One region of the Micromonospora sp. NPDC002296 genome, then DNA from elsewhere that is predicted to be linked to it. Evidence: riboswitches for the same ligand, from Rfam matches in the RefSeq annotation. Region 1 holds a riboswitch; each other region holds the start of a gene.
The links. Region 1 has a riboswitch for S-adenosylmethionine ahead of thrC (threonine synthase). Riboswitches for the same ligand answer to the same signal wherever they lie in the genome.

Region 1 (3,271 bases):
TGATCGAGACGACCGGGGTCCGGTCGTCCAGTTCGGCCAGGCTCTGGTAGACCGGCTCACCGTCGGCGTTGCGCCACACGACGAGGGTGTAGAAGGTGCCGCTGCCCCCGCTCTTGAGGGCGACCGCGCCGACCGCGTCCGCCGCGCCGTCGCCGTCGAGGTCGCCGATCCCGCAGGGCTTCTGGAGGGTGACCGTGTCGCCGTCCTCGCCGGACCAGACGCCCTCGGCCAGCGGGAGGTAGTCGGCGTATCCCTGGTAGGGGACCTTGGTGCTGCCGACGTGGGCGCCGGCGAGCTGCTTGCAGGTCAGGGCGGGCACCTTCTTCGGAGCGGGCAGCGGCGGCGCGGCGGTGGTGCCGGCGACGGTCGGCTCCGGCGGTGCGGCGGGGCCCGTCGTCGCCGGGGCCTGCTCCGGGCCGTCCTCCGCCGGGTCGGCCGGGTCGTCGGCGGCCGGGGCGGTGGTCGTACCCGCCGAGGAGGTCGACCCCCCGGGGTCGCAACCCGCGGTCAACAGGCAGGCCAGGGCGAGGATCGCGAGGCTGGGCAGGGTCCGGCGCATCGGCCAGTTCCTCTCTCGGGGGGTGGGCTTCCCGCACCGTAGCGGCCCCGCGCCACCCGGGCGATCAAGGCCCCGGCCGGCCCCGTCGACGCAGGGGCCCGGCCGGCGGGGGCCACCCGGTCAGCCCCCGCAGACCCGCCAGTCGCCACCCTCCTTGACCAGGCTGATGACCCTGTTCCGGTTCGCGATCCTGACGGTCACCTCGGCGCTGGTGTCGCCGTTGCTGGTGTGTACCTGGGTGTTGGTGACGCGGTACTCGTCCAGGGGCGGCTCGGCCTGCCGGGCCCGGGTGAACTGCGCCTCGGTCTGCCGGCTGCGCAGTCGCTCGCAGAGCCGGGCGTACGCGGCCGGGTAGTCGCCCGCCTTCGTGTCGTCCAGGTAGGCGGTCGCGGCGTCCCGTGCCGGGGTGATGGTGCCCTGCACGGTGCGGAACAGCCAGAGGCCGCCGCCGATCGCGCCGGCGCAGCAGAGCAGTGCCACCACGGCGACCACGATGATCACGGTGCGGGTCGTCCGGCTGAGCCCGCGGGACTTCTGGGGCGGCCCGGGGAAACCGGGTGTCGGGGGGTACGTCACGCGGTGAGCGTAGAAACCCCAGGCCAGCCCCCATGCGGGTCCCCCCTTGGAATTGATCAAGGCCAACGTCGCGGATGGTGTTGATGCCGATTCCCACGGTGACGGTGTGATCAATTCAATGCCCCGAAGCGGCCCACACGCTGGAACCTTCAGTGGCGGAGCCGGCGATCCGCCGTAGACTCGGGCGCACAACTGAATACCTCATCCAGAGGGGCAGAGGGATACGGCCCGACGAAGCCCCGGCAACCACCCGCGCGCGCTCGACGACGAGCGGTGCGGACAGGTGCCAATTCCGTCCCCGCCGCAGGGTGCGATGCGGGGAAAGATGAGAGGACCTCCTCGACATGACGTCGACCCTCGCCGCCTCCGGCATCGACACCACCGCCAGCCCCGCCCGCGCCCTGGTCTGCCGGGCCTGCACCGCGCGCTACCCGCTCGCCGCGCAGCACGCCTGTTACGAGTGTTTCGGCCCCCTGGAGGTCGACTACGACGCCGCCGCCCTGGCCCGGGTGACCCGCGAGCAGATCGAGGCCGGACCGCAGAACATCTGGCGGTACGCCGCCCTCCTCCCGGCCGGCCAGGACCCCGCCACCCGGGTCACCGTCGACCCGGGGCTGACCCCGCTGGTCGCCGCGCCCAACCTCGCCGCCGAGCTGGGCATCACCGCCCCGCTCTGGGTCAAGGACGACAGCGCGAACCCCACCCACTCCTTCAAGGACCGGGTGGTCTCGGTGGCCCTCACCGCCGCCCGGGCGCTCGGTTTCACCCGGTTCGCCTGCGCCTCGACCGGCAACCTGGCCAACTCGGTCGCCGCCCACGCGGCCCGCGCCGGGGTCCCCTCGGTCGTGTTCATCCCCAGCGACCTGGAGGCGGGCAAGGTGGTCACCACCGCCGTCTACGGGGGCGAACTGGTCGCCATCGACGGCTCCTACGACGACGTGAACCGGCTCTGCGGCGAGCTGGTGGAGACCGACGAGTTCGAGGACACGGCGTTCGTCAACGTCAACGTCCGCCCGTACTACGCCGAGGGCTCCAAGACCCTCGGGTACGAGGTGGCCGAGCAGCTCGGCTGGCGCATCCCGGCCCAGGTGGTCATCCCGATGGCCAGCGGCGAGCTGCTTACCAAGATCGACAAGGCGTTCAGCGAGCTGGTCGAGATCGGCCTCGTCGAGGCCCCGGTCGGTGGCTGGAAGGTCTTCGGCGCCCAGTCCGCCGGCTGCAACCCGATCGCCGCCGCCCTGCACGCCGACACCGACATCATCACCCCGGTCCGGCCGACCGGCATCGCCAAGTCGCTCAACATCGGCGATCCGGCCGCCGGCCTGTACGCCCTGGAGGCGGTCCGGCGCACCGACGGCTGGATGGAGTACGCCGACGACGACGAGATCCGCGACGGCATCCGGCTGCTGGCCCGGACGACCGGGGTGTTCGCCGAGACGGCCGGCGGGGTGACCGTGGCCGTGCTGCGCAAGCTGGTCGAGTCCGGCCGGCTCGACCCGACGGCGGAGACTGTGGTGTTCAACACCGGCGAAGGCCTGAAGACCATCGACGCCGTCGCCGGCCAGGTCGGCCCGACCCACCGGATCAAGCCCTCGCTGCGGGCCGCCCGGGACGCCGGCCTGCTCGGCTGACCTGCTCGACCGGCCCTGGTGCGGCATGCGGCCCTTCCCTGCCCCGGCCCGGAAGCGCGCCGTATGCCGTCACCGCCGGCCCTGCCCGCCGCCCCGACCGTCCGGTGGATGGGTGGATCGCCCGGACGAGGGATAGGGCGGATCCACCGAGTAACCGACTTTTTGCCCTGGGTGAGAGAAACCCGCCGGCGAGGACTTGACGGCACGAACCGGACGGCGCAAGATGCTCCGTGCGGGAGGGCGTTTCGCCGAAGACTTTCAGTTCTTGCGACCCAACGCCGAAGGCGTTGTGCGATCGTCCCTCCCGACCACGTCCGATCGGGCCGGCGATTAATTCGCTGGCCCGATCGTCTTTGCCGGGTCACCCTCAGCCCATGGGCATCACCATCACGCCGATCGACCCGGCCGACCAGAGCGCGGTCGACGCGGCGTACCGGATCAGGGCGGCGGCCGACGCGGCGGACGTCCCCGACTTCCCGCCGCTGTGCCGGCGACGGCTCGAGGC
Region 2 (3,271 bases), on a different contig from region 1:
AAATATCCTCCACCTCACGCGTTGCCCCTGAAGCTCCTTTACACCCCCGCCGTCGTCGGCCACAGAGGAGATGCCATGCACTTCGACCACCCCGAGCTGGACCGCCGCACCCTGTTGCGGGCCGGTCTCGGCGCGGCGGCCGTCGCCGTCGTCGGCACGGAACTCGCGTTCCCCGCCACCGCGCAGGCCGAGTCCGGATCGGACGTCGACTGGATCATCAGCTGCGACGAGTGGGGAGCCAGACCGCCGTCCGGTTCCCTGCCGCTCAGCGCCATCGCCACCAACAAGATCATCGTGCACCACATGGCGTTCCCGAACGTCACCGACTACTCGCGGGACCAGGCCGTGAAGCTGGCCCGGGACTGCCAGAACCTGCACATGGACGGCAACGGCTGGTCAGACACCGGCCAGCACTTCACCGTCAGCCGGGGCGGGCACGTGCTGGAGGGCCGGCGCGGCAGCCTCGAGCAGCTGGCCGCCGGCGACCGGCAGGTGATCTCGGCGCACTGCCCCGGGGAGAACGGCCGGGCCATCGGCATCGAGAACGAGGGCACGTACGTCACCGAGACGCCGCCGCAGGAACTGCTGGACTCGCTGGTCCAGCTCTGCGCCACGGTCGGCCGCCGGTACGGCCTGCACGCCCACGACATCTTCGGGCACTGGGACTTCCGCGCCACCGCGTGCCCGGGAGCCGCGTTCTACCGGCAGTTCCCGGAACTGCGCCGGCGGGTCTTCCATGAGCTGGGCACCGACATCGGCGACGTGCCGGCCCGCCGCTGGCCGGACCTGTGGCGGTTCGTCGGCTCCCCGACCGTGCGGGTGGTGAAGTACCTGCTCACCCATCACGGCTACGTCGTGCCGGTGAACAACACGTTCGACGCCGCGACCGTCGTCGCCGTGCAGGACTGGCAGGCCCGCAACGGCATCCCGGTCGACATCGACGCCACCCTCACCGGGCCGACCTGGGAGACCCTCGCACCCGAACTGGACAAGAACGCCACCGGCGCCCCGGTCAGCGCCGTCCAGTTCATCCTGAACTCCAAGGGCTACGCCGACGTCACGGTGACCGGCGAGTTCGACCACGCCACCAAGAAGGCCGTCCAGGACCTCCAGCGGCTGCACGGCCTGCACCCGAACGGCAAGGTCAGCACCAGCACCTGGTGCGCGCTCGTCGGCGGCGTGGTCCGCCAGTCGTTCCAGGCGGGCTGACCGGCTCCCGGTCGTGGTGGGGCGGGTCCGGCCGTGGGTCCGCCCCACCACGCACGCCCGGGCACCCCTGGGGAGCCCGGGGTTGTTACTGGTGAGATCGTCTTTTCCACCGTCGCCAGTCCCCCAGCGAGCGGCTGTGGCCGGGATGCCGAGCTCGTGAACCGGCGCGGACAGGCTGCCAGGCCGGCTAGCGCGGCGGCCATCTCGGCCGGACCACGTCTTCACGGCGCTCGGCACCGGCCCCGCACCGGAGGCTGAACCCCGGGTGAGGGCGATGCGTGCCGGCCGGAGCACTTACTCAGGGTGAGCGTGGTCATAACGACTGGACGCCCGGCCCGGTGCCGCTGCTAGGCTCCTCACCAGGTCATGAGCGCCAGCGTCAAGCCCCGGCTCGCTGGCCGGCAACCCTCCTCCGCGGTGGGGTGCCCCGGGTGAAGACCAGGCACCGGAGTTTCCCCGGTGCAAGCGTGGCCTGGTCCCCAGGTCAACACCGACCTTGGAGAACCATGTCTGCTCGTCCTTGCGCCCCGGCCGCGTCACCATCCCGCCCCGCGCTGATCAGGCGTCGGCACGTGGACCTGATGCGGGTGTGCAGCGACGGCTGTCGCCGTCACGCGGCGCGCTGAGCGCCTCCTCTTCCGTAGCAGTCCCCTTCCGCGGCAGCCCACCGGCGTGCCGCGTCCGGCGGCGTGCCGTCCGCGCGCCGCCCTCATCCCAGGAGACACCTGTGCGATTCCTCCCTGCCCTGACCAGGTTCGCCGCGCTGGGCGTCGCGGCCGTCGTCGGCGCCGCCACCCTCACCGCCTGCGGCGACGACACCTCGGCCGCCGCCGACAACCCGTACGGCCTGGTCCAGCCCGGCGTGCTGCGGGCCGGCACCCTCACCGACGCGCCGCCGAACGTGTACCTGAAGGACGGAAAGTTCACCGGCTTCGACAACGACCTGCTCACCGCGGTCGCGGACAAGATCGGCCTGCGGGTGGAGTTCGTCGGAACCGACTTCTCCGCGCTGCTGTCGCAGGTCAACAACCGCAAGTTCGACGTGGGCAGCTCCTCGATCACCATCACCGAGGCGCGGAAGAAGACCGTCGACTTCGGCAACGGCTACGACTTCGGCTACTTCGGGCTGGACGTCCCGGCCGGATCCCCGATCACCGGCTTCGACCAGCTCGCCGGCAAGCGGGTGGTGGTCGTGCAGGGCACCGTGCAGGACGACTACGCCACCGGCCAGAAGCTGGACCCGGTGCGGGTGCCGGACTACAACGGAGCGCTCAACCAGCTCAAGGCCGGCACCGCCGATGCCTGGATCGCCCCGGCCGAGATCGGCGACAAGTCCGCCGCCGACAGCGGCGGGAAGATCACGGTGGCCGCGAAGCAGCTCAGTTCCACGCCGACCGCGTACGCGGTGGCCAAGGGCAACGACGCGCTGCGCGCGGCGCTGGACAAGGGCCTCGACGAGGTCATCGCCGACGGCACGTGGAGCCGGTTGCAGGAGCAGTACTACCCGGGCCGGCCGATTCCGGCGGACTTCAAGCCGGGCAGCGGCTCGGTGCCGGTGCCGGGCGCATCAGCGGCCCCGTCCGGATCGGCCGCGCCGTCGGCGTCGTCCTGAGCACGCGGGCGTGACGGCACGGGTGACGCCGGGCCGACGGTACCGATGACCAGCGAGCGGGGCGGACGGGAAGACGACTGATGGATCCACTGAGCACCCTGTGGGAGACCTTCTTCGACTGGGACTCCATGCGTGCGGCGTTGCCCGAGATGCTGACCGTCGGGCTGCCCAACACGCTGATCCTGGCGATCTCGGCCGCCCTGCTCGGCTCGCTGCTGGGCATGCTGCTGGCGGTCGCGGGCATCTCGCGTACCCGGTGGTTGCGCTGGCCGGCGCGGGTGTACACGGACGTCTTCCGCGGCCTGCCGGCAGCGGCGACGATCCTGCTCATCGGCGTCGGCCTGGCGCCGCTGGGCATGCAGGTGTGGGGGCCGAACCCGTACCCGCTGGGCATCCTGGCGCTGTCGCTGATCGCGTCGGCGTACATCGGGGAGATCTTCCGGGCCGGCA
Region 3 (3,271 bases), on a different contig from region 1:
TCCGGCGGGGTCAGCCACCCGGCCCGCACGTAGTCGGGCAGGGTGCGCTCGGTCAGCCGCCCCTCCCAGCCGCGCAGCCAGACCGCCAACCCGACCATGCCGAAGAAGATCGGCACCATCACCCCGAGGTAGCCGTACAGGGCGACCATCGTCTGCCCGGTGGCCTGGGCCAGCGACGGCAGCAGGTTCCAGGTGCCGTGCAGCATCATCGCCAGCAGCAGGCCCGCGACCGGGGCGAGGAAGCGCACCCGACGGTCGGCGGTCCGGGCGGCGATGCCGAGACCCACGCCGGTCATCGAGGTGAACAGCGGATGGGCGAAACCGAACAGCAGGATCCGGACGATGAAGATCGCGATGACCTGCCGCGCCCCGGTCGCCGGACCGTACTCGTTGACGCCGGAGGCGTAGCCGTAACCGCCCAGGTAGAGGATGTTCTCCACCATGGCGAAGCCGACCGCCGACAGCCCGCAGTAGACCAGGCCGTCGGTGATGCCGGACCATTCCCGGCGGCGGAAGATCAGCAGCAGGATCGGGCCGAGCGCCTTGGTCAGCTCCTCGATGAACGGGGCGACCAGCACCGCGGTCAACGCGTCGGGCAGCCCCCAGTCGGCGAACCGGGCGGCGAAGAACCCGTTCACGGTCAGCGAGGCGGCCGTGGAGACGAACGCACCCCAGACGAAGCAGAAGATCAGGTACTTCAACGGCTCCGGCTCGTACCGGTCCAGCCACAGGAAGCAGGAGACCAGCACCGGCACCGGCAGGATCGCGGCGACCACGCCGATCAGCAGCGCCTCCGGCCCCAGGTTGACGCCGAGCTTGAAGAGCATGTAGACCGCGCACGCCGCGATCAGCAGCACCACCAGGACCACCACCAGGACCCGCCGCCAGCCCAGCCGGCGCACCGGCATCCGGGGGACGGCCCCACCGGGCTGCGAAGGGAGATCGTGCGGGGTCCACGGCGACGCGGCGCCGCCGGGCGGGGTGTCGGCCATTACATCAGCGTAGTCATCCCCCGCCGGCTGTTCCGGCCGCATCGGTCGACCGTTATCCTGTCGTCAGGTCACGAGCGCCAGCGTCAAGCCCCGGCTTGCTGGCCGGCAACCCTCGTCGAGTTCGCGGTGGGGTGCCCCGGGTGATGACCGGGCCCAGCCCTGTCCGGCGCTGGGCAAGCGCGGACCCCGTCCCGGTGCTGTCACCCGGGGTCCCCGGACCCGGAGGTCGTGCCATGACCGTCACCCTCGTACCCTCGCTCACGCCGCCGCCCGCGCGGACCGTGTCGGCGTCGTCACGGCCGCTCGACGTGCTCGGCGTGCCGGGCCAGATCAACCTGGACTACGCCGCCAGCGCGCCGTGCGCGCGGGCCGCGGCCGACGCGGTGGCCGAGCTGCTCCCCTGGTACGCCAGCGTGCACCGCGGTGCCGGCGCGCTGTCGCGGCGCTGCACGCTGGAGTACGAGCGGGCCCGACAGACGGTCGGCGACTTCCTCGGCGCCCGCGCCGGCGACCACGTGGTGTTCACCCGCAACACCACCGACGCGCTGAACCTGCTGGCCCGGATCCTGCCCGCCGGGACCACGGTGGTGACGTTCGCCGGGGAGCACCACGCCAACCTGCTGCCCTGGCCGCGCGGCTCGGTGCGGCTGCCGGTGCCGGCCGACCCCGCCGAGGCGGTCCGGGCGCTGGACGCGGCGCTGACCGAGTTGCGCCGGGGCACCACCGCCCGCCCGCCGGTGCTGGTGGCGGTGACCGGGGCTAGCAACGTGACCGGGGAGCGCTGGCCGGTGGCCGAGCTGGCCCGGGTGGCCCGCCGGCACGGTGCCCGGATCGCGGTGGACGCCGCCCAGCTCGCCCCACACGCCCCGGTAGACGTGGCCGCGCTGGACGTGGACTACCTGGCCGTCTCCGGGCACAAGCTGTACGCGCCGTTCGGCGCGGGGGTGCTGCTCGGCCGGGGCGACTGGCTGGACGCGGCCCCGCCGTACCTGGCCGGTGGGGGCGCCACGAGTCACGTCGGCGCCGCCACCCACGATGTGCGCTGGGCCACCGGCCCGGCCCGGCACGAGGCCGGCACCCCCAACCTGCTCGGCGCGGTCGCGCTCGCCTCGGTGTGCGCGGCGCTGGCCGGGGCGGACCGGGCCGCGCTGCACGCCCGCGAGCAGACGCTGCTGGCCCGGCTGCGGGCCGGCCTGGCCGCCCTGCCGCACGTGGTGGAGCTGCGCACCTTCGGCCCGGACTCGCCCCGGGTGGGCATCGCCTCGTTCGTGCTGGCCGGCCGGGACTCGGCCGAGGTCGCGGCGGAGCTGGCCATTCGGTACGACATCGGGGTCCGCGACGGGTTGTTCTGCGCCCATCCGCTGGCCCGTCGGCTGCTCACCGAGGCCGCCGGGCGCAGTGGGCACCGGGACCTGCCGCCGACCGCCCTGCGGGCCAGCATCGGCCTGGGCAGCACGCCGGAGCACGTCGAGAGTTTGCTCACCGCCCTCGCCGAGCTGGGCTGAGCGCGCCTCAGCCCAGCGGCGGGGCTGTGGGCGGCTTCGGGGCGGGGACACTCTCGGCCGGGCCGACGTTCGGTTTCTCCTGCTCGCCGAAGGACACCCGGATCAGCCGGTTGGCATCCTCCTGGTCGATGCCGGAGGCGACCAGCAGGTCGCTGGCGGTGGTACGCACCTGCGCGATCACCACGCTGCCGGAGAACCCGACCCCCTGCGCGTACGCCCGGCCGGCCTCACTGACCGCGCGCAGGGACCGTTCCCGGGCCTTCTCCGGTTCCGCCCCGATCGCGAACTCGTGGCGGAGCAGGCGGACCGACTCGGCGAGGTGGGCCACCGCGTCCGGCATCGGCTCCGGCACCGGCTCCCCGTCCTCGATCATCGTCACGGAACGCCGGATCAGAGTCCCGGTGTTGCGCATCGCGCGGTCGATGGGGTCGGCCGCCTCGGCGTAGTGGGTCAGCTCGCTGCGCCGGTGCCAACGGGCCGGGGAGAGGATGCTGGTCTCCTTCGCGCCCTCGATCGCCTCGATGAGGGTGCTCAGCTCCTCCTTGTTCTCGCGGAGCCGTTCCAGGGCCTTCTGGGCGCTGTCCCGGTCCCGCCCGCGCAACGCCTCGGCGGTGGCGTCGAGCTGGCCGGCGAGCAGGTCCAGCGCGGGCCGGGCGGCCCGGTTGATCACCCGCAGCGGGTTCAGCGGCAGCAGGACCGCCGTCACCACCAGCGCGATCCCGCCACCGATCAAAGCATCGATGAAGCGCGGTATCTCCAGGTCCTGGGTGGACG

Region 2: linked by a shared signal. The riboswitch ahead of ABT023_RS28280 (ABC transporter substrate-binding protein) and the one ahead of thrC (threonine synthase) in region 1 are both predicted to bind S-adenosylmethionine.
Region 3: linked by a shared signal. The riboswitch ahead of ABT023_RS22550 (aminotransferase class V-fold PLP-dependent enzyme) and the one ahead of thrC (threonine synthase) in region 1 are both predicted to bind S-adenosylmethionine.

The regions. Positions count from the first base shown of each region.
Region 1 is NZ_JBEOWQ010000003.1:269,606-272,876, forward strand. Features, by position in the region: gene ABT023_RS04470 (hypothetical protein) at 1-559, opposite strand, end outside; gene ABT023_RS04475 (Rv0361 family membrane protein) at 680-1,135, opposite strand; SAM riboswitch class I at 1,334-1,467, shown strand; gene thrC (threonine synthase) at 1,480-2,766, shown strand; gene ABT023_RS04485 (GNAT family N-acetyltransferase) at 3,141-3,271, shown strand, end outside.
Region 2 is NZ_JBEOWQ010000084.1:3,516-6,786, reverse strand. Features, by position in the region: gene ABT023_RS28285 (peptidoglycan recognition protein family protein) at 76-1,209, shown strand; SAM riboswitch class IV at 1,572-1,683, shown strand; gene ABT023_RS28280 (ABC transporter substrate-binding protein) at 1,937-2,821, shown strand; gene ABT023_RS28275 (amino acid ABC transporter permease) at 2,902-3,271, shown strand, end outside.
Region 3 is NZ_JBEOWQ010000034.1:52,846-56,116, forward strand. Features, by position in the region: gene ABT023_RS22545 (PrsW family intramembrane metalloprotease) at 1-1,034, opposite strand, end outside; SAM riboswitch class IV at 1,059-1,178, shown strand; gene ABT023_RS22550 (aminotransferase class V-fold PLP-dependent enzyme) at 1,226-2,497, shown strand; gene ABT023_RS22555 (FUSC family protein) at 2,505-3,271, opposite strand, start outside.